DNA from 3 places in the Kitasatospora sp. NPDC058478 genome. Region 1 is predicted to be linked to each of the others. Evidence: riboswitches for the same ligand, from Rfam matches in the RefSeq annotation. Region 1 holds a riboswitch; each other region holds the start of a gene.
What was found. A riboswitch is a leader RNA that binds a small molecule or an ion and turns the genes downstream of it on or off. The one in region 1 is predicted to bind cyclic di-AMP.
Positions count from the first base shown of each region.

Region 1 (9,217 bases):
CGGCGGCCGCGGGCCAGGTAGTCGCGCAGGACGAGTTCGACGGCGTCCTGCGGGTTCTTGGTGCCGGAGAGCATCATCGCGTCGATCGCGAGGTTGGCGTCGAGTGTGACGGTGACCTGGGCCATGGTGACTCCTCCTCGGGTGCCGGAGCAGCAGCATGCCCGCTGGGGGCGGGCTTTGACCATGGCCTCGGGCGGTCCTGCCCGGCGGTCTGCCGGCGGCCTTCCTACGGCGCCGGGCGACCGCCGGGGCGGGCGGCGACTGACAGATAACAGATGATGAAATCTGTTATCTGAAATCTGTTATCTGTCAGCCGTCAGTTGTCAGCTGTCACCCGCGGGTCGTGCTCAGACCCGGCCGGCGAAGTCCGGCGCCCAGTTGGCGACGGTCTGCAGGCGCACGCCCGAGCTCGGGTTGGCGGCCTCGACGTACTGGCCGCCGCCGATGTAGATCGCGACGTGGTAGACGCCGGAGTTCTGGCCGTTGTTGGACCAGAACAGCAGGTCGCCCGCCTGCAGGCTGTCCAGCGAGACGCGGGTGCTGGCGGCGGCCTGGTCGGCGGCGACGCGCGGGACGGAGACGCCCGCGGCGCGCAGCGCGGCCTGGGTCAGGCCGGAGCAGTCCCAACCGCCGTTGCCGGTACCGCCGTAGACGTACGCCTGGCCGACCTTCGACTGGGCGAAGGAGACCGCGGCGGCCATGCTGCCGGTGGCGGCCGGGGTCTGAGCGGGGGTCTGCGCCTGGGCGGCCGGCTTGGAAGCCGGCTTGGCGGCCGGGGCCGGGGCCGGGGCCGGGGCCTGCGGCTGGGCGGTCGGCTTGGCGTTCACGGCGGCGCCGTTGGAGGTCTGGCCGGACTTCTGCGAGCGGTCGAACCAGGTGAAGTCCGAGCCGGACTGGTCGGTCTGAGCCGACTGCTGGGCCTGGCCGCCGTCCTTGAACGAGAGGCGCTGGCCCGGGTAGATGGTGTCCGGACCCTCGGTCAGGGTGCCGCGGTTGAGCTCGTACAGCCGCTGCCAGCCGCCCTGGAGGTTGTGCTTGTCGGCGATCGAGGACAGCCAGTCGCCGGAGGTGACGGTGTAGTCGTCGCCCTGGGGCTGGGCGCTGTTCTGGGCCTGGTTCTGGCCCTTCTGCGCCGAGGTGCCGTTGGCGGAGTCGGCGGGGGCCTGTGCCTGGTCCTGGGCCGGTGCGGCCGGCTTGGCGGGCTTCGCGGCCGGGGTGGCCGGGGTGGCCGGGGCCTGGCTCTGTGCGGGCTTGGCGGCCGGGGTGGCCGGGGTGGCCGGCTTCGCGGCGGGCTTGGTGGCGGTCGAGCTGGCAGCCGAGCCGGTGGTCGAGCCGGCCGAGGTGTCGACGGTGGCCGGGGTGCCGCCCTTGGTCAGGCCGGCCTGGACCGAGCACACCGGCCAGGCGCCGGGGCCCTGCGAGGCGAGGACCTTCTCGGCGACGGCGATCTGCTGGTCCTTGGTGGCCTGGTTGGCCTGGGGGGCGTACGCGGTGCCGCCGAAGGCGGCCCAGGTGCTGGAGGTGAACTGCAGGCCGCCGTAGAAGCCGTTGCCGGTGTTGATGCTCCAGTTGCCGGTGCTCTCGCACTGGGCGACCTTGTCCCAGGTGGCGACGGAGGCGGCGGAGGCGGTGCCGGAGGTGAGGCAGGGGATGGTGAGGCCGACGCCCGCGACGCCGATGGCGGCGATCACGCGTCGGGTACGACTGGACAGACGGGTGCCGTTGGTGGGCAGCATGAAGACGCAGTCCTCTCCCACGCCTGCGAGGTGAGCTGTCGGATTCGGGCTGGAGTTGCCCGGCCGCGCTGTGGGCGCGGCTTCACCCCTAGCCCTGGATCGTTCCGGGGAACGGTCCGGGGCGACTTACCTGTGGGTCCCCCGCTCCTGCCGTGGTGCGTTTTCGCGCTGCCAGGACATCCGACGGCAGGACTCGGCGTCGCGGATGAACTGGGTTCGTGTGGCCACGAACGGGGAGCACGTTAAGCAGACTTAAGTTCAAACTGCAAACACCTGTGACGCGCATCACGGTTTGGCGAGAACGGTCGTTCCCCTCGCTCGCCATGATCGAAAATGGCCGATTTCCGGCAATGCCGCGAAGGGCGTGCGCAACTGTCTGTGCTTCAGGAGGCGGGTGGCGGCGGGTCGGGCCCCCCGGGGCCCGCCCGCCGAGAAGGAGGTGCGTCCACACTGTGGCCGTCGGGGGATGGATCGAGCGGCGGCGAACAAATGCGGATAGAACGGACATCACGCCTATTCGCCCCTTAACTCCCTTACGGGGCAAGCAGGAAGGGCCCGGAACGTAGCCGTTCCGGGCCCTTCACGCGTGCGGTGACCGCTACTGGCCGGCCGAGTCCTCGGTGGCGGTGCGAGCGGCGTGGGCGGCGTGACCGCCCCGGCCGGAGTGGTCGGCGTGCGCGCCCTCGGCGGCCTCCGCCGCCTCGGCCTCGGCCTGCGCCAGGGCCTCGGGGGAGGGTGCCGGCAGCGCGGCCAGGTAGGTGGCGGCGATCAGCTGGCCGACCGTCGGGTAGGCGCCCAGCGGCGCCGCGGACGGGCAGCCGGTCTCCTCGGCGGCCGTGGCGAGCAGTTCGGAGTCGGCCTCCGGCCCGATCACCAGCGGTGCCAGCGCCGGGCGCTGGGAGCCGGTCTCCTTGAGGTGGTTGACGGCCGCGGCGACCGAGCCCGGCACGTCGAGCGCGGCGGGCACGACCGGGACGGCCAGCCGGGCCGCCAGCAGGACACCGGTGATGCCGGCCGCGGCAGCGGCCTCCTCGCCGCCGACGGTGGTCAGCACGACGCCGTCCGCGGCGGTCGCGATGGCGAACAGCCGGGCCCGGTCGGCGCGTGCCAGGCCGGCCTCGGACAGGCGCACGTGCACGGCCTCGGCGAGCAGCGGGTGCGGGCCGAGCACGTCGGTGACGGGGGCTCCGTACTCCGCGGCGAGGGCGTGAAGTTCGGTCAGGAATCCGTGCGGGCCGGGTACCAGCGGCACCAGGACCGGCGCGGGCAGGCCGGCCTCGGCGGCCATGGCCAGCAGTTCGGCGACGGTGCGGTCGTCACTGTCGACCCCCTGGGCGGCTTCGCCCGGGAGGTAGCCGACGGCGGTCTGGATGCCGCTCTGCTCGCTGCGGACGATCGACAGCAGCTCCTCGACGACCGAGCGGGACTCGGGCCCGGCGGTCGCGGGCACGGCGAGCACCAGGGCCGGGGAGCCGGCCGGGATCTCGGGGCGCTCGGGGCGGCGGTGGCGCCCCCGCGCACGGGAGCCTGGAGTGCGGACGGGCAGTGGCGCGCCCGGGATGGCTGCGGTGCTCATGCCGGAGATCGTAGGACATCGGCCCGTCAGGCCTGCATTCGGCTGCCGTTCGAGTTTCACGTGGTCATGGCGGGTGCGCCGCGTTCCCGCCGTGTCCGTCCGGGCGGTTTGCCCGCAATCCGGACATATCTCACCCAGCCTTCGAGCGATCACCGCTCGTAGCCCTGACGTGTCCGACGGGGCGTCGAGTTGCCTGTGTGGCGCGTGAGATGTCTCACAGCCAGGAGGTCGCCTGACGGAGCGTCACGGCAGCGCGACTCCGGGCGTCTGAAGATCAACATTCAGCGGGGAACCGCTCACGGCCGGTTATCGAGAATCTGGCGATTCACTCGGCTATGTCCGTTTACGTACCGTCAGGAGAAGGGCCCGTGAAGAGTTCGGAACTGCCGGTGAAAGGCCTCGTGCACCTGCAATGTCCCGTGCTGATGCACGTGCACAGCAGCTATCATCGCGTCAAGTGAGGCGTTGTGCCGGGCCGGTACGGGGCCGGTCCGTTCGTTCGGCGGGTGCCGGGAGCGCCGCGCTGGACGACCACTCCGGAGCTCTTCGGGAGATTTCTATGCACGACTCGCAGGACACGCACGGCTCGTACGACACCTACAACGGGATGGCGGCCGCCGACCTCAAGGGGGTTCTCTGGCAGAAGAGCCTGCACAGCAACTCCCAGGGGAACTGCGTCGAGTTCGCGGCCCTGCCGGGGGGCGATGTGGCGATGCGCAACTCGCGCTTCCCGGAAGGGCCGGCGCTCATCTACACCCGGGCCGAGATCGCCGCCCTGCTGCTGGGGGCCAAGGACGGGGAGTTCGACCACCTGGCGGTCTGACCGGCCGCCGTCCTGCCATCGGGGGGCCGTCGTGGGTGCTGACACCGCGACGGCCTTTGTCTTGTCCGGGGCCGGTCCGGGGCCACGCGACGGGCGCTCTCCCGACGGGCGCTCTCGCGGCCGACCGCGCGCAGGCGCGGCGGGTGGTCCCGCGCACGGTTGGGGGCCCGGACGCGGACGGGGGTCGGGCCGCTGGGGTGTCCGGCCGTCAGTCCGGCCGACTCGTCCGGGGGGCCGGCCCGGCAATCGTCGTGGGAATCGTCCTGAGGACTGAGCCGGAGCCCGTGGCGCACCTGCGCCAGGCCCGTCGAGCCGCCCCGCGGAGCCCGGGGTGCGGTCCTCCCGGGGCCTCCCTCGGCCGGCCGCGCGCCGCCTGGCGCTAGGCCGAGCGCCGGTGCCGTCCACCGAGTTCGGAACCGGTGGCCGGCTCCGCCTCGAACAGGGCCCAGACCACTTTGCCGCTGCCCAGCGGGTGCCAACCCCAGGAGCGGCTGAAGGACTCCACCAGGTGCAGTCCGCGGCCGGACTCGGCGACGAAGTCCGCCTCCCGGGCGACCGGGCCGATGCAGCTCGGGTCGCTCACCGCGCAGACCACCTGGGGAGAGCGGTGGACCAGGCTTATTCGGATCGGCAGTCGGCCCTCGGGGGTCGGCTGTATGGGAAAGTCGTACTCGCCCTGGGCGCCACCCGCAGGGTCGGGTCGTGCGCCGATCGCATGCCGCAGTGCGTTGGTCACCAGCTCCGAGGCCACCAGCGCGACGTCGTCGAACAGCTCCATCAGGCCCCAGCGCTGAAGAGAGGTTCTGGCGAAGTCGCGCGCGGTTCTGACGGCTTCGAAGCGAGGAGCGAGCGTACAGGTGACCACATGGGGGTCAACCGCCAAAGCCGTACCGGTGCTCATGAAGAGCTCCTCCCATAAGGGGGCGGACACGGCTGGACCCGCCGGGGTCATGCCGGTCACCTCCGACTCGCTCGGCCGCTCGGCCGCCCCCTCGACCAGCGCGCGCGCACACGATCCCCCGGTGGCGCGGGGGAACGCTGCCGGGTCGGTGCACGGAGTCGCGCGTGGGGTCGACGCGGAGCCCGCGGGATTGCCAGGGATGTGCAGGTGCACGTGCACCATGGTGGTGTGCGCTCACTGCAGATGCAAGAGTCGATTCACGTGCAGTCGCACTATTGGCATATGCAAGCGCCGGATGCACGTGCATCCTGGTGTGTGGAGTGTGGAACTGATAGGAACATCCGTCAGTATCGGCACCGTGAGCGCTCAACTGATGGCAGACTGTGCGCTGTTTGCCCTAGGTGGAGGTTTCGACCGCATGACCACAGTTCAGCCGGGCGGCGGCTCGATGGTCCGCCGGATCCTCCTCGGGTCTCAGCTGCGTCGCCTGCGTGAGACGCGCGGCATCACGCGCGAGGACGCCGGCTACGCGATCAGGGCCTCCGAGTCCAAGATCAGCCGCATGGAACTCGGCCGCGTCAGCTTCAAGGAACGCGACGTCGCCGACCTGCTCAGCCTCTACGGCGTGGACGACGGCCTGGAGCGGGAGGCACTGCTCGGGCTGGTCCGCGAGGCCAACAAGTCCGGCTGGTGGCACAGCTTCAACGACGTGCTGCCGGGCTGGTTCCAGACCTACGTCGGCCTGGAGGAGGCCGCCCAGCTGATCCGCACCTACGAGGTGCAGTTCATCCCCGGACTGCTGCAGTCCGAGGAGTACGCACGGGCGGTTTTCGGACAGAGTCGGCCGGTCGTCAGCGAGGAGGAGATCGAACGGCGGGTCAGCCTCCGCCTGCGTCGCCAGAAGCTGCTGACCGAGGGCGCCAGCCCGCGGCTGTGGGCCGTGATCGACGAGGCCGCGCTGCGCCGCCCCGTCGGCGGGCCCAAGGTGATGCGCGGCCAGGTGCAGTACCTGATCGACGTCGCCGAGCAGGCCAACGTCGTGATCCAGGTGATGCCGTTCCGATTCGGCGCGCACGCGGGGGAGTCCGGGGCGTTCACGATCCTGCGCTTCCCTGAACAGGACCTCGCGGACGTCGTCTACCTGGAGCAGCTCACCAGCGCGCTGTACCTCGACAAGCGGGACGACGTCGACGCGTACATCCAGGTCATGGAGCGGCTCTGCGTGGACAGCCTCACGCCCGAGCGGACCGTGGACCTGCTGGCCTCGATCCTCAAGGAGCGCTGAAAAGAGCGCTGAGAGGAGTGCTGAGGGAGCTCTCAGCAGAGCGTACGGGTCCGGCGGCCCGCGATCGGTCGCCCGGGCACCGAGCCGCCGTCCACCCGCCGTCAGCCGCGGGCCGGCGGCCGTTCGCGTTCCGGCGGCAGTGCCTGCGGCGGGGTGCCCAACTCCCAGGGCAGGTCGTAGCGGCGGAACAGGTCGGCCCGGATCAGTGCCAGCGGGAGTTCGGCGCCCGGCAGCAGCACCCCGATGCAGCCGCCCATCAGCGCGCTGCGCAGCACCGCGTGCTCGGCGGCCGGGTCCGGCGCGCCCCAGTCGAGCAGCAGGCCCTGGAGGATGGCGCCGAGCTGCTGCTGCTCCGGGTCCTGGACGAAGGCGCCGGAGTCCGGGTCCAGGATCAGCGCGAGGTGCGAGCGCATCACCCGCGGATGCTCCAGGGCGAGGGTGAGGACCGCGTCGATCGCGCGGGCCAGCCGGGCCGCCGGTGTGGCGTCCGGGGTCAGCTCGGCGAGCGCGCCGGAGAGCGACTGGTGCATCATCCGGTGCGTCGCGGACTGCATCAGCAGCCGTTTCCCGTCGAAGTAGTACGAGAGCAGGCCGCGCGCGAGCCCGGCCCGCTCGGCGATGTCGGTCAGCGTGGTGCCCGCGTATCCGTGCCGGTCGACCAGTTCGACGGTGGCTCGCATGATGCGCCGACGGGAGCGTTGCCGCATCTCCTCATTGACCGAATCCCCGCGAGGTGCCATCGTGTCTGCTCCGAACGTTCGTTGGCTCCGGGCCAATATACTGGCGGAGCCGGTAGTCGCACCGTGAAACCGCGCGCCGGTGGGCGCCGCTCGGGCGCCCGGTACGAAGACGGCCGGCTCCACCAAAACGGGGGTTTGGTGGAGCCGGCGCCATTGTCCGACGGCGGGGGCCGGGGGCCGGCCCGGGTGGCGGTCGACGGTCAGCGGTTGGTCAGGACTTCGGTCCGCGCCGCGCTCGACCCGACCGAGGGGTAATCGTAGTCCGGCACCGGCGCGGGAGCCGACTTCCGCCGCCGGTCGACCAGGGCGCCCACCGCGGCGATCAGCAGGCCGAACAGCGCGACCGCCGCGACGAACACCAGGGCCGGCCGGTAGCCGTCCAGCTGCGCCTGCGGGCTGTCACCGCCGGCACTGCCGGCGGTGATCATCGCGGTCGCGCCGGCCAGGACCACCGCGGTGCCGACCTGGATCGCGGTGTTGACCAGGCCGGAGGCCAGGCCCTGCTCGTCGTCGCCCACGCCGTCGGTGGCGGCGATGTTCACCGAGGGGAAGGCCAGCGCGAAGCCCACGCCGAGCAGCAGCATCGAGGGCAGGACCAGAACCACGTACGAGCTGTGCTCGTCCAGCCGCAGGAACAGCGCGAACGCGCCGACCAGGGCCAGCAGGCCGATCGGCAGCAGCCGGCCGGTGCCGAAGCGGTCCACGATCGGGCCCATGAACGGTGCCGAGAGCGCGATGAAGGCGCCGGCCGGCAGCAGCCCGAGGGCCATCTGCAGCGCCGACCAGCCCAGCAGGTGCTGCAGGTAGAGGGTGACGACGAACTGGAACCCGCCGTACGCGCCGGCCATGGCGAAGGCGATCACGTTGGCCCGGGCGACCGAGCCGTTGCGGAAGATGCCGAGCCGGACCAGTGGGTGGGCGGTGCGGCTCTCCACCAGCAGGAAGGCGGCGGCCAGTGCGGCGACCACGACCAGCGAGCCGACGGTGCGCAGGCTCAGCCAGCCGGCGCCCTGCGCCTCGGTGGCGGTGAACACCAGCAGCAGCACGGTCGCGGTGCCGGTGATCGCGCCCAGCACGTCGTAGCCGCCCTTGGCGCGCTCCTCGGCGGGGCGGGGGAGCAGCCGGACCGCGAAGAACAGGGCGAGCAGCGCGACCGGGACGGGCATCAGGAACGTCCAGCGCCAGCCGACCGAGGTGAGCAGCCCGCTGAGCACCAGGCCGAGCGAGAAGCCGCTGGCGCCGCAGGTGGTGTAGATCGACAGCGCCCGGTTGCGGGCGGGGCCCTCGGCGAAGGTCGTGGTGATGATCGACAGGCCGGCCGGGGCGGTGAAGGCGGCGCTGACGCCCTTGAGGAAGCGGGCGGCGATCAGCAGCCCGCCGTCGTCGACCAGGCCGCCGAGCAGCGAGGCGGCGGCGAAGACGCCCAGGGCGACCAGGAAGACCCGGCGGCGGCCGAGCAGGTCGGCGGCGCGGCCGCCGAGCAGCAGCAGGCCGCCGTAGCCGAGCACGTAGCCGGAGACCACCCATTGCAGGGCGGAGGTGGAGAGGTGCAGCTCGGAGCCGATGGACGGGAGGGCGACGCCGACCATGGAGACGTCCAGGGCGTCCAGGAACATGGCGGCGCAGAGCACGATCAGGGTGCCCCAGAGGCGGGGTGTCCAGCTCAGCCCGCTGGTTGACGGGGCGTCGGGTGACGTGGCGGTCGCGGTGGTCATGGGGAGGACAGTACATGCGTGTGCATTCAATGCAAATGAATAAGATGTGAACACATAATTTTACGGCGCACATGCTAGGGTGGCACCGTGGCTGATCTCGACTCCCCGGCGGAGGCCGGTCTCGTTGCGCAATGGCGCGACCTGCTGGCCCGGCATGCCGCCACGGCCTGCATGCTCGATCGCGAGCTGGGTGACAAGTGCGGGCTGGGCGTGAGCGAGTTCGAGGTGCTGGAGCGCCTGGTGGAGGGGTGCCAGGGCGGAGGCCATGCGCTGCGGGCGCAGGAGCTGGCCCACACCGTCCACCTCAGCCAGAGTGCGCTGTCCCGGGTGATCGCCCGCCTGGAGAAGGGCGGGCTGGTCACCCGGGCGATGTGCGAGAGCGACCGGCGGGCCATCGTGATCACCCTGACCGGGACCGGTCGGGAGCGGTACGAGCAGGCC
Region 1 is NZ_JBHXML010000109.1:4,996-14,212, forward strand. Features, by position in the region: gene ACFWPT_RS38460 (hypothetical protein) at 1-125, opposite strand, end outside; gene ACFWPT_RS38465 (transglycosylase family protein) at 348-1,757, opposite strand; cyclic di-AMP (ydaO/yuaA leader) riboswitch at 1,744-1,904, opposite strand; gene ACFWPT_RS38470 (hypothetical protein) at 2,335-3,312, opposite strand; gene ACFWPT_RS38475 (DUF397 domain-containing protein) at 3,872-4,135, shown strand; gene ACFWPT_RS38480 (ATP-binding protein) at 4,515-5,036, opposite strand; gene ACFWPT_RS38485 (helix-turn-helix transcriptional regulator) at 5,455-6,321, shown strand; gene ACFWPT_RS38490 (TetR/AcrR family transcriptional regulator) at 6,423-7,001, opposite strand; gene ACFWPT_RS38495 (MFS transporter) at 7,262-8,776, opposite strand; gene ACFWPT_RS38500 (MarR family winged helix-turn-helix transcriptional regulator) at 8,864-9,217, shown strand, end outside.

Region 2 (9,217 bases), on a different contig from region 1:
TTCTTGTTCGGGTAGTCGACGCTGGTGTGCTCGGGACTGAGCAGGTAGGGGCGGCGTAACCGCAGGGCCATCGCGGCGGGGAGGTCACCGGCCGGATCGACGATGCTGTAGCGCTCGTGGGCCCAGTCCGGCAGCCCGTGCGAGGCGGTCAGCCGGAGCATTCCGGCGGAATCCAGCAGGTAGAGCGCGGAACCCTCGCCGGTGATCCAGCCCGGCCCCTCGGCGAGGACGGTGCCGAGCAGTTCGGCGGCGCTGGTGCAGCCGAGAAGTAAGCGCACGCACCGCATGGGGCTGCGGGTGGTGGGACTGCTGCGCGGCGTCCGGCTCTCGTCCTCGGAGGGGGGAACCCACGGCGAGGTCAGGTCCATCGGATACCCGGCCTTTCCGCTCTCGGGGGGTGGGTGCCCTCTGGGTGCCCGAACGGGCACTTAATTCTTCATACCTTATTTCTCAAGCGGGTGCTGAAGCGGGTGAATGGTGACCCAGACGGCGCACCAGCACCAGCGTCCGGTCGTCCGCCGCGTCCCGCGCCACCGTCCGGACCAGCCGCTCCGCCGCACCCCGGGTGAGCTGCTGCTGCGTCCGCCACGGCCGCACCACCGGCTCGGCCGCCGCCAGCAGCCGACCCACCCCCTCGTCCAGGTCCCGACCCGGCACCTCCACCAGGCCGTCACTGAACAGCAGCAGCGAATCGCCCCGCCGCAGCCGCCCCGACACCGCCGGGTACAGCGCGCCCGACACCAGCCCCAGCGCCGGACCGCCGTGCCCCGACCGCGCCCAGCCGCCGCCGTCCGCCCGGCGGAACTGCGCGGGCGCCGGATGGCCGGCGTTGAACAGCAGGTAGTCGCCCGTCGCCGGGCGCAGCGCGAGGTGCACCGCCGTCGCGAAGTCGTCCTCCCAGCCCATCCGCACCAGATGGTCGTTGGCCGCCGGCAGGAACGCCTCCGGCGGCACCCGCCCCAGCAGCATCGCGAACGCGCCCGACAGGTGCGTCGAGCGGGCCGCCGCCCGGCTGCCCTTGCCCGACACGTCCACCAGCAGCAGTTCCAGCAGATCCTCCTCGGGGCGGTGCGCGCACAGCAGGAAGTCACCCGAGAACGAGGTGTCGCCGGCCGGCGCCAGCGCACTGTCGAAGTGCCAGTCGAGCAGCCGCTCCGGAAGCCGGGCCAGTGCCCGGGTGTGCTCGGCCAGCTCCAGCAGCATCGAATCGCCCTGCGTCCCGCGCAGACCCAGCCGGTGCCGGAACCGGTTCGCGGCCAGCACCGTCACCGCGGTCGCGGCCAGTACCAGCGTCACCCCGATCCGCACCCCGAGCGGATCCCGCACCACCGCCCCCAGCACCCCGCCGGCCAGCGCCGCGCACACCAGCACCAGCAGCTGCCCGCGCCGCAACAGCAGCCCGCCGACCACCAGCGGCAGCACCAGCGCCGACGGCGGCCAGCTGTACGGCAGCACGATCGGCAGGACGCTCAGCACCGCCGTCACTCCGAGCAGCACCCCCAGCGCGTACCGCGCCGCCCGGGCGTTCCCGTCCAGCAGCCGCAGATACCACCGCCGTGCCCTCGCTATCGGTGCGGGCACGTGGACCTCCGCCAAGGGGTCGGCGGTCCCCTGTCATGACCACCAGTCAGCCCGGCCACACTAACCCGTCCACCCCCACCACCCCCAGGCCGCTGCCTGCCCGCCGCACGGGAAGTCGGCGGGGCCGACTTCTCGCGCATGTGTCACCCGGGGCGCTGGCCGTTCCGCCGTCGCGGGAGGCCGGGCGGGTCGTGCCGCGGTCGGTGCGGTGGCCGGCGTCTCAGGGGGTGGGCCAGGTGCGGAGGCCGGTGGTGAGGAGGGTGATGAGGCGGCTCTGGGTGGTGGCCAGGTCCTCGGCGAGCTGGAAGCCGCCGCCGATGGAGAGGGAGGCGAAGCCGTGGGCGACGGAGCGGACGGTGCGGGCGGCGTGGATCGCCTCCGCGCCGTCGAGGCCGTACTCCCGCAGGACGGCGATGATCACCCCGACGAGCCGACCGGCCGCGCGGGTGAGGTCGTCGTCCGGCTGCGGGGCCTGGGGGAGGGCGTTGTAGCGGTGCGGGTGCTCGGTGGCGTACGCGTGGTAGGCACGCAGCACGGTGGCGACGGCGTCGTCCCCGCTGCGGCCGACGGCGGCCTCGGCGAGCCGGTCGGCGAGTTCCTCGGTGACCCGGACGGCGATGAGCCGCCGCAGTTCGGTGAGGCCGCCGCTGACGTGCTTGTACAGCGACGGGGTGGCGACCCCGGCCCGGGCGGCGACGGCGGCCAGGGTGAGGGCGTCGGCGCCCTGCTCGTCGATGAGGGCGAGGGCGTGGTCGACGACCTGCTCGGGGGTGAGTCCTACTCGGGGCATGGTGTGGGCTCTCCGTCGGTGGAAGGCGTACGTGGCGGGGCGGGGCGGCGCGTGGGGGCGGGGCTGACGTGGGCGGACGGGGTGGGCGGGGCTCAGGCGAGTTCGGCGAGGAAGGGCAGCAGGGCGCCGGCGGTGGCCTGCGGGTTGTCGGCCATCGGGTAGTGCCCGGATCCGTCGATCATGACCTTCCGCGCGTTGAGCGCGGCGGCCTGCCGGTCGGCGACGGCTTCCGGCTTGGGGAAGTCGGGGTCCTTGCTGCCCATGATGACGAGCGAGGGGCAGCGGACGGCCGCGGTCCAGCCGACGGGCGCGGAGTCCCCGCCGACGTGTCCGCGGGTGGCGGTCTTGCGGCCGGGGGTGCGCATGGCGGCGACGAGTCCGGCCACGTACGTGTCGAAGTCGGCGGGCTTGGCGCCCGGGTAGGCCAGCTTGCGGTGGTAGAGGCCCCAGAAGGCGGGCGAGTGGACGGTCAGGGCGCCCATGGCGCGGAGGGCGCCGCGCATGAGGGCGCCGGGCGGGGGGTTCTCGATGAAGGCGTCGATCAGGGCGATGCCGGCGACCCGCTCCGGGGCGTCGCCGGCGGCCTTGACGACCGTCGCGCCGGTGTAGGAGTTGCCGACCAGGACGGCGCGGTCGATGCCGAGGTGGTCGAGCAGGGCGAGGACGTCGGTGGCGATGGCGGCGGGGGAGTAGTCGTCCCAGATGATCGAGGATTCGCCGAAGCCGCGCAGGTCCATGGTGATGACCCGGCGGCCGGCGGCGGCCAGCAGCGGGTGGAGGTGCCGGTAGGCGGCGCGGGTGTCGAGCATTCCGGGGAGCAGCACGACGGGGGTGCCGTCGCCCTGCCGGGTGTCGTCGTAGGCGAGGCGGCCGCCGGTGACGTCGAGGTACTGGGTGGTGGGGGCGCTGGTGGCGTTCATGGTGGGCCTCCGGGGGTTGCCGGTGCGGGGCTTCAACGTGCTGCTGATAGCCATAAAGCTAAGGCTAATAGCCTTAGCCGTCAAGCCTTCGCACCCTGTGGAGCGGGGGAGGTCGGCGGTGAGTGCCTGAATGAAGGGCCGTCCGTTGACGTCCGATCACGTGAGGTGGCGTCAATGGTGTTCAAGCATGCCCAAAGGGGCTCAAGGGGGACAAAACGCCCTTCGCGTCCCAGAGTGCCCCGCCTGTCTCCGGTCGTCCCGGGCGAACGGCTTGGAATCAGGGCCTCCTAGGATTAACGTTTGATAACGCAGCGCGGTCCTCAACGCCGTACCCAGACGGCACCGTGCGCCGTCGCCTAATCCCGCCGACCGGCCTCCGGGCAGGTCAGGGAGCCGGGGAACCACGTTCCTTGGGGTGAATCGGCGGGGCTCCGGCCCAGCCGTAGGAGACCTTCCTGCTCCGAACCCGTCAGCTAACCCGGTAGGCGCGAAGGAAGGAAAGGAGCGCGCCTCCGTGGCGTCGACGCACACCCCGGCACACCCGGCCGGCCTCGCAGCAGGTACCCGGCTCCTCGACCACCCCGGCCCGGACGGCCCCGAGTACGCGGGCCCGGACGCCGAGACCAACCGGCACCGGATGCCGCGTCAGGTCCGTGGGACCTCCCCGCTGCTCGGCGTCACCGCCGTCGCCGCCACCCTGGGCGCCACCGGCTTCGCCTCCGCCACCCCGGCCGCCGCCCCCGCCATCGAGACCCCGGACGAGACCCCGGTCGCCCTCTCCGCCGACCCCGGCCTCGCGCTCGCCGCCCGCATCCAGCTGCAGGCCGACAGCCAGCGCACCGCCGCCGAGGAGGACGCCCGCGTCCAGGCCGCGAAGGAGGCGGAGGCCAAGGCCGCCGCCAAGGAGGCCGAGGCCAAGCGGGCCGCCGAGGAGGCCGAGCGGGCCAAGGCCGCCGCCCTCACCCTGCCGGTGCGCGACTACCACCTCACCGCCCACTACGGCCAGAGCGCCCGCTACTGGGCCCACCTGCACACCGGCCTGGACTTCGCCGCCGACACCGGCACCCCCGTCTACGCGGTCGGCCAGGGCACCATCACCTCGGCCGGCTGGTCCGGCTCGTACGGCTACCGGATCGTCGAGACCCTGCCCGACGGCACCGAGATCTGGTACTGCCACCTCTCCTCGATCATCAAGGGCTCCGGCAAGGTCGGCTCCGGCCAGCAGATCGGCAAGGTCGGCGCCACCGGCAACGTCACCGGCGCGCACCTGCACGTGGAGGTCCGCCCCGGTGGCGGCGCCCCCGTCGACCCGGAGACCTGGTTCCAGCAGCGCGGCCTCAACCCCTGACGCACCCGCGAAGCCCCGGCCGCCGGAACCGAAAGGCACCGGCGGCCGGGGCTTCGCCGCGTCACTCCTGCGTCGGGTCCGCCGGGTCCGTCGGGTCCGTCGGGTCCGTCGGGTCTGCCTGGTCCGCCGGGACTGCCGATCCCGCCAGCTCCTCCAGGCGGGCGTCGAACTCCTCCTGCGCCGGCCCCGCCAGGTACGCGTCGATCTCCTCCTGCCCCGGCTCCGGCGCGAGGTCCGGGAACTCCTCCACCAGCAGTCGCGGCAGCCCGGGCACCGTCCACTCCCCGTACAGGTCGAGCGCGGCCTCCACCGCCGCCTCCTCGAACGCCCCGAAGTCCCCGGCCAGTTCGTCCGGCATCGGCCGCCCCAGCGCGGTCAGCTCGGTCAGGTTGCGGTAGCTGCGCCGCATCAGGCCCTGCTCCAGCAGCCGGCGCGCGCCGTCGGTGGCCATGCCGACCGAGATCACCCGGGTCGGGCTCCAGCCCTGCTCGTCCACCTCGTCCAGCCAGCCGGTCTGCGCCAGTGCGGCGAACCTGGCCAGCCGCTCCTCCTGCGCCAGCTCCCGGAAGCCGGTCAGCCACTCCCGCACCGCCTCCGGATCCGTGACGTCCGCCCCGTACGCGTGCAGCAGCAGCGCGTACAGCCGGGGCCAGGTCACCAGGTCGGCGCGGCGCAGCAGCCCGGCCGCGACCTCGCCCTGCCACTCGGCCTCGGCGTGCAGCCGCTCCTGGCGCTTGGCGTTGAGCCGCTTGGCGGCCCGCTGGTGGTCGGTCAGCAGCCGGACGGCGGCGCCGTACGCGAACGGGTCCGCCTCCGGTTCGGGTTGGACGTACAGGTAGAGCCGCTCGTACAGCAGGTGCTCCACCGCGTTCGAGGTCAGTTCGGGCCAGCCGTCGTGCATCCTGCCCTCGCCCAGCTCCAGCAGGGCCAGCACCGCGCGCAGCGGCGCTTCGGCCACCGGGGTGCGGTCCTCTTCCGCCGCCCAGGCGAGCAGGTCGGCGGCCCTGGTGCGCGGGGCGAGCCGCAGGTCTTCGTCGTTCATAGCTCGAACGGTAACCGCTGGCCGGGAGTAGGGTCGGCTGCCATGGTCCCCGTACGACTCACCGGCCCCCGGCTGGCCATCCGCGAGTATCACCACACCCCCGGCGACGTGGACGCGCTGCACGGGCTGTTCGGCGACCCGGAGGTCACCCGCTACCTCCCCTTCGAGCCGCGCGACCGCGAAACCTGCGCCGACCAGATCGAGCTCTACCTGGAGGAGGCGATGGCGCCGGAGCGGGACACCTACCGGCTGGCCGTCACCCGGCGCGACGACGCCGAGGACCCGGTGGACGCCGTGCCGATCGCCCACGCCTCCCTCACCCTCGGCAAGCACCGCTCCGCCCACCTCGGCTACGTGCTGGGCCGCGACGTCTGGGGCCGCGGCTACGCGGGCGAGATCGCCGGCCTGCTCTGCGAGCTCTCCTTCGAGGCCCTCGGCGTGCACCGGCTGGCGGCCCGGGTCGACGTGGACAACGCCGCCTCCGCCAAGGTGCTCCTCCGGCTCGGGTTCCAGCTGGAGGGGCGGGTCCGGCACGACCTGTACAAGGGCGGCGTCTGGTCCGACTCGTACCTGTACTCGCTGCTCGCCGACGAGTGGACCGGCGCGACCGGCTGACGGCCCGGCGTGGACGTCCGGCGTGGACGTCCGGCGTGGACGTCCGACGCGGACCTGGGGGCAGGCCGGGGGGTTAACCCCACCCCCGATCCGCCAGGCCTCCGGATCCTCCCCGGCCCGCCGTTCGACCAGACTGATGCCATCAGCAGCCGAGAACGAGGGACCGGGGCCGGGACATGAGCAGCAGCCGAAGCACGCAGGACCGCGAGTGGGACGTCCTCGGTGGTTACGGCGACGACCCGCGTCCCGCTCGGGCCCACCGGACCGAGGAGCCGCCGGCCGTCTGGCGGGCGCCGTTCTCCAAGCACTACTACCGCGAGATCGGCTACACGCTCACCGGTCTGCCGCTGTCGGTCATCGGCTTCTCCGTCTCGATCGTGCTGTTCTGCATGGGGGTCGGCACCTTCGTCACCGTCCTCGGCCTGCCCGTGCTCGCCCTCCTGACCACCGTCGCCCGCGGCATGGGCCGGATGGAGCGGGCCCGGGTGCGCGGCATGCTGGCCCTGGACGTGCCCGCCCCGGCGCCGGTGCGCCAGACCCGCCCGGGCACCTGGGGGGCGATCACCGCGCGGCTGGCGGACCCGGCCGGGTGGAAGGCCGCGTTCTACCAGGTGGTGATGTTCCCGTGGGCGGTCCTCAGCTTCGCCCTGTCGCTGGTGTTCCTGCTGCTCGGCTGGGCGATGGCGCTGTACCCGCTCTACCAGTGGATCTTCCCGGCCTTCACCCCGTGGCGCGGGTACCGGCTCTTCGACTTCTACGACAGCGACAACGTCCAGCACGTCTACTACGTCGAGGGGGCCTGGCAGATCGCCGGCTTCTCGCTGGTCGGGGTGCTGCTCATCATCCTCACCGCCCAGCTGGTCCGCGGCCTGACCAACGTGAACCGGGCCGCCGCCCAGGGCCTGCTCGGCCGCTGAACCCCGCAGCCCTCCCGGCCAGGCGGCCCTCCCCGGTCCCGTCTGCCTCCTCGGCCCCACCCGCATCCGGACGTGCTCCGGATGCGGGCGGGGCCGGCCCGTGTTCGGATGGCCGGGTGTCCGCCGCACGCACTCCCGCCGACCCGGGCGCCCTGGGTCGGGACATCCTGGTCACCTCCCGCCCGCTGGACGAGTACTGCGACCTGTTCGACCTCACCCGGGCCCAACTCGCCGCGCTGCCGGGCCCGGTGCTGGACTGCCCGGGCGGTGCGGCCGGCCTGGCCGCCGAGGCGCGCCGGCTCGGCTGCCGGGTGATCGCCGCCGACCCGGCGTACGCGCTCCCCGCACCCGAGGTCGCGGCCCACGCGCTGGCGGCCCGGGCGTCGATGGCCACCGCGATGGCCGCCCGCCCGCACCTGTACCCGTCGCCGCGCTCCTGCCGGCCGGACCGCTACCTGCGCAGCTGGGACCGCGCCCGCCGCCTGTTCGCCGCCGACTCGGCCGCGCACCCGCAGCAGTACGTGGCCGCCGCGCTGCCCCGACTGCCGTTCGCGGACGGCGCCTTCGCGCTCACCCTGAGCGGCTACCTGCTCTTTGCCTACCCCGAACTGTTCGGCCCCGAGCGGCAGTTGGCCGCCCTGGTGGAACTCGTCCGGGTGACCTCCCCGGACGGCGAGGTCCGCGTCCAGCCGCTGCACGACGGCCACGGCCTCCGCTGCGCCCACCTCGACCCGCTGCGGTACGCGCTCGGCGAGCGCCGCGTCGCCAGCGAGATCCGCCGCTTCCCCCGCGCCGCGGACGGCCGCACCCGCCGCGTCCTGGTCCTGCGGTCCGCCGACCACCGCCGCCGGTCCGCCGCCGAAAAGTAATGGTCTCTCCTGGTCAGCACCCCTATACTCGCCCGCATGAGCGAGACGACCATCAGGCGCGCCGGGGCGGCCGACGCCGACCGGCTCACCGAGCTGATCCAGGCCTCCACCGCCTACCGCGGCGACTACGCGGCGATGATCGACGGCTACCGGGTCACCCCCGAGTACGTCGCCCGGCACGAGGTGTTCCTGGCCTCGGACCCGACCACCGACCGACTGCTCGGCTTCTACGGCCTGATCCGCGAACCGGCCGAACTGGACCTCATGTTCGTCGCCGACGAGGCCCAGGGGCTCGGCATCGGGCGGAAGCTGGTCGCGGACATGCTGGAGCGCGCCCGGGCGGCCGGGATCGCCTCGGTCAAGGTGGTGTCTCACCCGCCCGCCGAGGGCTTCTACCTCCAGATGGGCGCCGAGCGCACGGGCACCCGCCCGCCGCAGGTCAAGACGCCCTGGGAGCAGCCCGAACTGCGCTTCACCGTCAAGGAGTTCAGCAGCTAGCTGTGGTCGCCCGCCGACGGAGCCGACTGGACGGGCTGGACGGGCTGGACGGGCTGAGCGGGCTCAGCAGGCTGAGCGGGCGGGGCCGGCTGCGTCGGGACGAAGGCCGTCGCCTCCAGCCGGGACAGGATCTTCTCCGCCAGCCAGCTGCGGTCCGACCCGTACGGGATCCCCTCCGGCAGCACCAACTGCCCGGCCACCGCGTCCCGCAGCCGCTGCGCCTCGGCGCCGGGCAGCCGGGAGAGCAGCCCCCGGGCGGCCAGCAGCGCGTGGTACTGCTCGAAGCCGGAGCGCGGGCGCTCGATCGCGTCCAGCAGGCTCGGCAGGTCGGCCAGCGACGGGTCGCCCTGCATCAGCGCGAGCGCCTGGATCCGGCGGCCCTCGGAGCCGTCCGCGTACAGCGCCCGCACCTGGTCGGCGGTCAGCGCCGAGCGGCGCGCAGTCGAGCGGACCTCGGCCACCACGCCCTCCGGCCCGGACGAGGGCGAGGAGGCGGGCGGCAACTGCGCGGCCAGCGCGGCCGACTGCTCCGCGCTGCCCCCCAGCAGCCCGAGCTGCTGCATCGCCCGGACCCGCAGGTCGTCGGCGCCCACCTTGTCGCCTCGCCGGTCGCGGTCCTGCCCGGCGAGGAAGAGGT
Region 2 is NZ_JBHXML010000026.1:18,146-27,362, reverse strand. Features, by position in the region: gene ACFWPT_RS16425 (SpoIIE family protein phosphatase) at 1-368, opposite strand, end outside; gene ACFWPT_RS16420 (PP2C family protein-serine/threonine phosphatase) at 451-1,581, opposite strand; gene ACFWPT_RS16415 (TetR/AcrR family transcriptional regulator) at 1,802-2,371, opposite strand; gene ACFWPT_RS16410 (alpha/beta fold hydrolase) at 2,464-3,345, opposite strand; cyclic di-AMP (ydaO/yuaA leader) riboswitch at 3,635-3,793, shown strand; gene ACFWPT_RS16405 (M23 family metallopeptidase) at 3,806-4,639, shown strand; gene ACFWPT_RS16400 (hypothetical protein) at 4,701-5,681, opposite strand; gene ACFWPT_RS16395 (GNAT family N-acetyltransferase) at 5,724-6,296, shown strand; gene ACFWPT_RS16390 (sensor domain-containing protein) at 6,473-7,213, shown strand; gene ACFWPT_RS16385 (hypothetical protein) at 7,330-8,082, shown strand; gene ACFWPT_RS16380 (GNAT family N-acetyltransferase) at 8,119-8,580, shown strand; gene ACFWPT_RS16375 (hypothetical protein) at 8,577-9,217, opposite strand, start outside.
Region 2: it holds a riboswitch for cyclic di-AMP, as region 1 does, so the genes downstream of both, ACFWPT_RS16405 (M23 family metallopeptidase) here and ACFWPT_RS38465 (transglycosylase family protein) in region 1, are expected to answer to the same signal.

Region 3 (9,217 bases), on a different contig from region 1:
GGGCTGAGGGGCCCGGTCGGCAGGGCTGAGGGGCCTACTCGTCCAGACCGAGGGCGAAGGCGGCCTCGAGGTCGTGCTGGGAGTAGGTGCGGAAGGCGATCTGGGTCTCGGTGTGGGCCACGCCCGGGACCTTGTTCAGCCGGCCCGGGATGACCGCGGCCAGATCGTCGTGCCGGCGCACCCGGACCATCGCCACCAGGTCGTAGCCACCGGTCACCGAGTACACCTCGCTGACGCCCTCGATGGCCGCGATGGCCTCGGCGATCTCCGGGATGCGGTCGACACTGGTCTTGATCAGGACGATGGCGGTGATCACTGTTCGGGCTCCTTTGTGGGGTGCCGCCAGCGTATCGGGCGTCAGCCGGGTCGTCTCGGGGGGTGGCTGACCGCCGTGCAGGCGTAGAGGAAGCCCGCCGCGAAGCCGATCACGTGGACCAGATAGGCCACCCCGGGCCCGGCCGAGTGGACCGACCACCACTGCAGGGCGAACCAGAGGCCGAGCACCAGCCAGGCCGGGAAGCGCAGCGGCAGGAACAGCAGCAGCGGGACGAGCGTCGTCACCCGGGCGCGCGGATGGAAGCGCAGGTAGGCGCCGAGGACGGCGGAGATCGCGCCGGAGGCTCCGATCAGCACCCGGGTGGAGCCCGGGGAGTGCGCCTCGGCGAGGGCGAAGCCGTACGTGGCCAGACTGCCGGCGGCCAGGTAGAAGAGGGCGAACCGGGCCCGGCCCAGCCGCTGTTCGACGGTGGGGCCGAAGACGTGGAGGAAGAGCAGGTTGCCCAGCAGGTGCAGCCAGCCCGCGTGCACGAAGAGCCCGGTGAGGACGGACAGCGCCGGGTGCTTGGCCGGGGTGGGCGCGGCCGGGCAGCCCGGGGCCGGGTCGGGGGCCTGGGCCAGCTGCTCGGCGGTCAGCGGGCGGCCGGCCAGCACCTCGGCGGGGATGACGCCCCAGCGCTGCTCGTACCGCTGCTCCGCGCAGAGCCGGGACTGGCCGGTGCCGTACAGCGGATTGAGCCCGGCGGCCGGGCCCAGCAGGAACACCAGGGTGTTGACCGCGATCAGGGCGTAGGTGACCGCCGGGGCGGGCACGGACGGGCGTTCGCCCCGCGCGTCGGTGTGCCCGGGGGCCGTCAGTGCCATGCGGCCAAGCATCCCTCCGTGTCGGGCGTGTGACACGGCCTTGTACGGCAGGTGGACTAGCCCGCTCGTTCTCCTGACTGGTGGCCGGGATGGTTGCCTCAGGCAATAGGCTTGGGGCGGGCAATCCCGCCTCCCGCCGCCGACGCCGGGGCCCCGGGGGGAGCGCCTAGCCCACCCAGGGACCACCCGAGAGGACCCCCGATGACCGTCCCCGCCCTGACCGCCGAGACGCGCTGGCGCTGCACCCTGTGCGGAAACCTCACCCGCTTCGACGTGACCCGCACCGCGCGGGTCACCGAGTTCCTGCACTTCGACCTGGCCGGCGAGTCCAAGGTCGAGGAGACCGAGGTGCTGAGCGAGACGATCGAGTCGGTGCGCTGCCGCTGGTGCAACGCCGTGGACCAGGTCGAGCTGGTGGCCCGTCCGGGCGCCGAGAGCGCGGAGGCCTCCGCCGAGCAGGGTTGACGCCCGACGGCGCGGGGGGCGGGTGCGCGGCGCGCCTGCCCGCCGCGCTGGGACAATACAGACAGGACGCACGGAGCGTGACGACAGGGCGGCGGCCGCGGGCCGTGACCCCGTAGGACCAGGATCGGAGCCGAGGACGTGGTGGACGCAGCGAGGGAGCCCGCCGAAGCGCAGGGGCTTCAGCCTGCTGCCGCCGCGCAGGCGCAGGCCGCCGACGCGGCCCCGTCCGGGCCCGCGGCCGTCGGCGAGGCGGCGGGTTCCGATGAGGCGGTGGGCTCCGGCGAGGCGGTGGGTTCCGGCGAGGCGGTGGCGGAGCGTGCTGCCGAGAAGCTGGACCGGCCGCTGCCCGAAGGCGTGCGCCGGCGCGTGGTCGGCCTGGCCTCGGACGCGCTCGGCGGGCTGCCGCCCGGCGAGCTCCCGCAGAGCCTGCGCCAGTACGTCAAGTTCACCCCGGCCCGGCGGGCCAAGTACGCGGCCACGGCGCTGGCCGCGGCGCTGGAGTCGGAGCCGGCGTTCCGGGTGCGGATAGCGGAGCGGCTGAGGCTGGGCCAGCCGGACCTGGTGAAGGCGTTGGAGTCGGGCAGCGTCCCGGGCGCCGCCGATCCGATGGACGTCGCGGCCGCCGCCTACCTGGTGCGGTCGGCCGGCTGGAGCCGGCTGGTGGCCGAGGCCGGGGAGGAGGCCGAGCGGGCCGGCGCCGAGGGCGCGGCCGCCGAGGCCACCCGGCTGGTGGAGAAGCTGCAGGCGGAGCTCGCCGAGCTGCGGTCCGCCGCCCGGGCGGACCTGGAGCGGCAGCGTGCGGAGTCCGAGGACGTCCGCCGGGAGGCCGAGTCGCTGCGGAAGAAGGTGCGCTCGCTGGAGAGCGACACCCGCCGGGCGCAGGCCGAGACCAGGCGGCTGACCGCCGAGCTGGAGGCCGCGAGGGCGCAGGCGGCCGCCGAGCGCGGCGCCGCGGAGTCCGAGGCGCGGCGGCTGCGGCACCGGGTCGGCGAGCTGGAGACGGCGGCCGAGCAGGGCCGCCGGTCGGCCCGCGAGGGACGCAGCGTCGAGGACATGCGGCTGCGGCTGCTGCTGGACACGGTGCTGCAGTCGGCGCAGGGGCTCCAGCGGGAGCTGGCGCTGCCGGTCTCCCAGATCCGGCCGGGGGACCTGGTGGAGGCGGTGGTGCCGGGGGCGGCCTCGCCGCACGACGTGGCCCGGCGCGGTCTGGCCGACGACGATCCGGCGCTGCTGGACCAGCTGCTGGCGATCCCGCAGGTGCACCTGGTGGTGGACGGCTACAACGTGACCAAGACGGGCTATCCGACGCTGCCGCTGGAGCAGCAGCGGATCCGGCTGCTGGGCGGGCTGGCGATGCTGGCCCAGCGCACGCAGGCGGAGGTCACCTGCGTGTTCGACGGGCAGGACCTGGACGTTCCGGTGATCATGGCGCCACCGCGGGGGGTGCGGGTGCGGTTCAGCCGGACCGGCGAGACCGCGGACGAGCTGATCCGCCGTCTGGTGCGGGCCGAGCCGCAGGGGCGTCCGGTGGTGGTGGTGTCCACCGACCGGGAGGTCGCGGAGGGCGTGCGGAAGGCGGGCGCGCGCCCCGTGGCCTCCGTTCTGCTGCTGAACCGGCTGGCGCGGCCCTGACGGCTGCCTCGACGGAATGACGCCTGGTCAGCGCCCGGTTTGCGGCGGTGTGCACATCCGGTGAAGCCTGCGGGGGAAGTGGAGTTCACGCCTTCGGGGGAGTGGCAAAACCCGTGGATCTTCCCTAGGGTGTGGCGTCAAACCTATTTTCCGGATTCTCACCTGATCGGGTGAGGCCGATGGAAGAAGGAGCAATTCCCTTGGCCTCCCACCGCCGTCCCAAGCAGCCGAGCCGCGCCCGGGTCTCCGTGCTCACCGCTGCCGCGGCGACCGCGGTCGCCCTCTCCGCGCAGGTCGCCGCGCACGCCGCGCCCCAGCCCAGCAAGAGCGACGTCAAGGCGCAGATCGACCAGCTCCAGCAGGACCAGGAGCAGGCGGCGGAGAAGTACAACGGCGCCAAGGAGCGGGCCGACCAGCTCCGCAAGCAGTCCGACCAGCTGCAGGACAAGGTGGCCCGCAGCCAGGACGAGATGACCCAGCTCCAGACCGGCCTGGCCGGCGTGGCGGGCGAGCAGTACCGCACCGGCGGCATCGACCCGTCCGTCCAGCTGATGCTCTCCTCGGACCCGTCCGGCTACCTGGAGAAGGCGTCCAGCGCCCAGCAGGCCAGCGCCAGCGAGTCCGAGGCGCTCAAGGGGCTGCTGGACCAGCAGCGCCGGCTGGACCAGGAGAAGTCCGAGGCCGCCGCCGTCCTGGCCTCGCTCGACTCCACCACCAAGGACCTGAACCAGGCCAAGACGGACGTCAACCAGAAGCTCAAGGCCGCGCAGGACCTGCTGAACTCGCTCAGCGCCTCCGACCGCGCCGCGCTGCGGGCCCAGCAGCAGCAGGACGACCGCGCCTCGCGCGGCAGCGACCGGGCCGACCTCGGCAGCCTCCCGCAGGCCGGCGGCTACGCGGGCGTGGCCGTCGCCAAGGCGATGAGCAAGCAGGGCTCGCCGTACGTGTGGGGCGCCACCGGCTCGACCACCTTCGACTGCTCGGGCCTGATGGTCTGGGCGTACGGCCAGGCCGGCGTCTCGCTGCCGCGTACCTCGCAGGAGCAGGGCAACGTCGGCACCAAGGTCACGCTGGACCAGGCCCAGCCGGGCGACCTGGTCATCTACGGCCCCGACCGGCACCACGTCGGGATGTACATCGGCAACGGCATGGTGGTGCACGCGCCGCACACCGGCGACGTGGTGAAGGTGATGAAGGTCGACGCGATGCCGATCAACACGATCCGCCGGGTCTGACGGTCCGACACGCCCGAAGGGCCCCGTCCGGGCCTGTGATCCACGCCACCCTCCGGCCGGGGGTGGCGTTCGGGTTTTGTCCGCCGCGCGAGTCCCCGGTGAAGACTGATCAGCTTTGCGTACGGCGGTGATCACTATGTGTCATATTCACAAAAGAACTTTGGTCTTCTTCCGTCTTTTTTCTGACAAGGATTTGAACGGATCACGGTTCAGTTACTAGGGTCGTGCCCCGAACCACCGCACTCCCGATCGCCCAGCCAGGGTGACGGCGGTGGTTTCCGTCGAGTTCGTGACGCAGCGGGGCGGGCCCAGTGCCTGCCCGACGGGGAGCCCAGCAGTCGGGGGTGCTGTCGAACGGAGCCGGGGAACCACGTTCCTCCGGGGTGAATCGGCGCCAGGTCGGCCGGTGGAACGGCCGTGAGGCGTCGTAGGGCACGCTTCCGGCCCGAACCCGTCAGCTCACCCGGTAGACGGCGTAGGAAGAAGGAGTCCGCCTTCGTGGCGTCCCATCGTCGTCCCAAGCCCGCTAGTCGCACCCGGGTCTCGATCATGACCGGCTTCGCCGCCGCGGCCGTCGCGCTGTCCGCGCAGTCCGGCGCCCACGCCGACCCGCAGCCGACCAAGGACCAGGTCAAGGAGCAGGTCGACCAGCTCAACGAGCAGGCCGAGGTCGCGACCGAGAAGCTCAACGCCGCCCAGGAGAAGCAGCAGCAGCTGCAGAAGCAGGTCACCGACCTCCAGGACCAGGTGGCGCGGCAGCAGGGACAGGTGACCGACCTTCAGGGCGGCCTGGCCGAGATCGCCGGCGAGCAGTACCGCAACGGCGGCATATCGCAGACCGTCCAGCTGATGTTCTCCGCCAGCCCGGACACCTTCCTGAGCCAGGCCGACACGCTGAACCAGGCCGGCGGCACCCAGAAGGGCCAGCTCAAGCAGCTCCAGGACGAGCAGCGCAAGCTCGACCAGGTGCGCTCCGAGGCCCAGGGCAAGCTCGCCGAGATGGAGACCACCACCCAGCAGCTGAAGAGCGCCAAGGACGAGGTCCAGGGCAAGCTCAAGGCCGCGCAGGACCTCTTCAACACCCTGTCCGAGCAGGAGCGCCAGGCGATCCGCGCGGCCGAGGAGAAGGCCGCCGCCGAGGCCAAGGCGAAGGCCGACGCCGCCGCGAAGGCCGCCCAGCAGCAGGCGGCGGCCCAGCAGGCCGCCGACCGCTCCTCCCGCGACAACAGCCGCACCGACCTGAGCGCGTCGCAGGCCCCCGCCGCGCCGGTCACCAAGCCGAGCGCCGGCAGCTCGCGCGGCGCCGCGGCGCTGTCCATCGCCGCCTCCAAGATCGGCAGCCCGTACGTCTACGGCGCCTCCGGCCCCGGCTCCTTCGACTGCTCGGGCCTGATGGTCTGGGCGTTCAACCAGGTCGACGTGGCGCTGCCGCGCACCTCGCAGGAGCAGGCCCACGCCGGTACCCGGATCGGCACCGACCTCTCCCAGGCCCAGCCCGGCGACCTGCTGATCTTCTACGGGGACGCCCACCACGTCGGCATCTACGCCGGCAACGGCCAGGTGCTGCACGCGCCCAAGCCCGGTGCGTCGGTCCGCTACGAGGCGGTCGGCAACATGCCGCTGACCTCCATCGTGCGGGTCTGATCCCCGCGCAGGCCCTCCCAGGCCCGGCCTTCCACCACGGAAGGCCGGGCCTGCGGCTTTTCCGGCGCCTCGGACTGATGTCCGATTACGGGTCAAATATTCGGGTTGGCAGGGGTTTGGACTCGGTTGCCCGGACTCGCTAACGTCTGCCACCGGACTCCGCTTCCAGGGCCGCCCGCGTTGGTGCGGCGGCGGGGCCCCACCGCCGGATCGGAGCCGCTGCCGCCATGCCCGTGCACCGTCGTCCCCAACTGCTCGCCCGTGCGCTGGTGCTGACCGCGGCCGCCACCACCGCCCTGGGCGTGACGGCGGGCGGCAGCGCCCAGGCCGCCCCCGCCGCGCCGGACACGCCCACCCGCAAGGACGTCAAGGCGCAGGTGGAACAGCTCTACGGCGAGGCCGAGCAGGCGTCCGAGAAGTACAACGCCGCCCTGGAGACGCAGCAGCGCCTCCAGGGCGAGACGACCGTCCTCCAGGGCGAGATCGCCGTCGCCCAGGACCAGCTCAACCAGTTGCGCGGCGACCTCGCCACCGTGGCCGGCGCCGAGTACCGCGGCGGCGGCATGGCCCAGACCGTCCAGCTGATGCTCTCCACCGACCCGGAGGGCTACCTGTCCCGGGCCCGCACCCTCGACCAGGCCGCCGAGCGGCAGCAGGAGACCCTGCACGAACTGGCCACCCGCCAGCGCCGACTCGACCAGCGCCGCACCGAGACCGCCGGCAAGCTCGCCGAACTCGACCAGGCCCGCCGCTCGCTCGCCGACAGCAAGCAGCAGATCCAGCAGCGGCTCACCAAGGCCCAGCGGCTGCTGAACAGCCTGGGCGTCGCCGAGCGGGCCCGGATGGCCGCCCAGGACGCCCAGGAGGCCGAGCAGCGCGCCACCCGGGGCACCGACCGGCTGGACCTCGGCACGGCCCCGCCCGCCTCCGAACGCGGGGCGGCCGCGCTGGCCGCCGCGGTGCGGATGATCGGCTCGCCCTACCTCTACGGATCCACCGGGCCCCGCGCCTTCGACTGCTCCGGTCTGATGTACTACAGCTGGCGGCAGGCCGGAGTGACCCTGCCGCGCACCTCGCAGGCCCAGGCGTACGCCGGGCAGCGGGTCAGCCTCTCCGAAGCGCGGCCGGGAGACCTGGTGATCTTCTACCGGGACATGCACCACGTCGGGATGTACGCCGGCGGCGGGGTGATCGTGCACGCCCCCTACCCGGGCGCCAGGGTCCGCTACGAGAGCGTCAACGCGATGCCGGTCGCGGGGGTGGTCCGGCTCTGAGCCCGGCACCGTCCGACCCCGACGCCCCCCACCCGATAGACGGCGCCCGCCGGACGCTGTCCCGGCGCGGTGCGCTGCTGCTCGCGGCCGGCGGGCTGGCCCAGCTGTCGCTGCCGCCGGCCGCCCCGGCGGCCCCCTCGGCGGCCGGGCGGGCGTCGGGCCGGTGGGCGGCGGACCGGCGGGCCGAGGTGGCCGCACTGCTGGGCACGCGGGCCCGGGCGCTGCCCTCCTGGTCCGGACCGGCGGCGATCGAGGCCGGCTACCGCAACCTGGTGCTCGGCGCGGACGCCGGGCCGGAGCGGCTCACGGCCGCCGCCGACCTGGCGGTCCGGATCACCGGGTACGACGACTACCCGGTGGTGTACCCGCGTCGGATCGACCTGGTCCGGGCCGGCGGCAGCTGGCGGGTCGACCGGGAGGAGAGCGCGAGCGGGCCCCCGGCGCTCTGGGACCTCGGCTCCGCCCGCTCCGCGGCGGGCGCGCACTGCCTGGTGCTCGGCTTGGCCGGCGGGCCCGACCCGGCCGGCCTGGTCGCGGTGGCGGACCGGGCCGTGCCCGCCGTGAGCGAGGTCTGGGGCACCGGCTGGGCGGGCCGCCTGCTGCTCGAAGTGCCCGCCACCGCAGAGCAGTTCGCCCGGCTGCTGGAGGTCGACCCGGCGGGCTGGACGGGCATGGCGGCGGTCACCTCGGCCGCCGCCGGCGCGCCCTGGCACACCCCCGCCGACCGGGTGCTGGTCAACCCCGGGACGTTCGGGCGGCTCAGCGACTTCGGCCGGCAGGTGGTCGTCACCCACGAGGCCACCCACGTCGCGACCAGGGCCGACACCCGGGCCTGGACACCGCTCTGGCTCTCCGAGGGCGTCGCCGACTGGACCGCCTACCGGGGCTCCGGCCGGCGCCCGCAGCAGATCGCCCCCGAGCTGGCCCGGGACGTCGCCGCCGGCCGGCTGCCCGCCGCGCTGCCCGCCGACCGGGACTTCACCGCGGGCGCCGACGGCATCGCCCAGGCCTACGAGCAGGCCTGGCTCGCCTGCGAGCTGATCGCCCGGCGCTACGGGCCCGAGCGGCTCGTGGCGTTCTACCGGGCGGTCGGCGCGGCCGACGGGCAGGGGGAGGACCGGGACCGCCGGCTCGACCGGCTGCTCCGGGCCGGACCGGGCGTCGGCCTGGCCGAGTTCACCCGGTTCTGGCTGGCCGAGGTGGCCGCGCTGCGCAGTTGAAGGCGCGCGTCGTTCAGCGCCGCTGCCTGGCCGGGGTGCCGGGCCGCTGCCTGGCCGGAGTGCCGGGCCGGTCGATGCCGTCCAGCAGGTCCTGCTCGTAGGCGATGCCGGGGCGCACCGGGTAGACGCCGGCGGGCACCGCCTCGGGCTTGGCCAGCACCACCGTCGCCGGGAGCTGTGCCGGGCCGCGGGTGGCGCGCCAGAGCCGGATGCAGGAGAGCACGGTGGCGGCCAGCAGCAGCAGGTTGCGCAGGCTGAGCACGGTGACGCCCCAGGGCTCGCTGGCGAGGATCCGGCTGAACATCAGCGGGAACTCGGCCAGCGTCAGCGGGCAGGCGAGCAGGATCAGCAGGGCCACCGGCCGCTGGCTGCTGCCGCGCACGGTCAGGCAGACCGCGGCGACGCCGATCAGCCAGACCAGGTACTGCGGGCTGATCACCCGGCTGGTGACGGTGAAGATGAGCAGCGCGCTGAGCGCCGCGTCGTACATGGTGGCCGCGTTGCGGCGCTTGGCGGTGAAGCGCCAGAGCAGCAGCCAGGCGAAGCCCAGCACGGTGCCGGCCATCATCACCTTGCTGATCACGGGGACCCACGGCCCGAGCATCTC
Region 3 is NZ_JBHXML010000022.1:34,226-43,442, reverse strand. Features, by position in the region: gene ACFWPT_RS14530 (aminotransferase class V-fold PLP-dependent enzyme) at 1-7, shown strand, start outside; gene ACFWPT_RS14525 (Lrp/AsnC ligand binding domain-containing protein) at 35-316, opposite strand; gene ACFWPT_RS14520 (rhomboid family intramembrane serine protease) at 358-1,140, opposite strand; gene ACFWPT_RS14515 (hypothetical protein) at 1,342-1,605, shown strand; gene ACFWPT_RS14510 (NYN domain-containing protein) at 1,876-3,237, shown strand; gene ACFWPT_RS14505 (NlpC/P60 family protein) at 3,438-4,472, shown strand; cyclic di-AMP (ydaO/yuaA leader) riboswitch at 4,811-4,960, shown strand; gene ACFWPT_RS14500 (NlpC/P60 family protein) at 4,971-6,116, shown strand; gene ACFWPT_RS14495 (NlpC/P60 family protein) at 6,344-7,390, shown strand; gene ACFWPT_RS14490 (hypothetical protein) at 7,579-8,610, shown strand; gene ACFWPT_RS14485 (glycosyltransferase 87 family protein) at 8,624-9,217, opposite strand, start outside.
Region 3: it holds a riboswitch for cyclic di-AMP, as region 1 does, so the genes downstream of both, ACFWPT_RS14500 (NlpC/P60 family protein) here and ACFWPT_RS38465 (transglycosylase family protein) in region 1, are expected to answer to the same signal.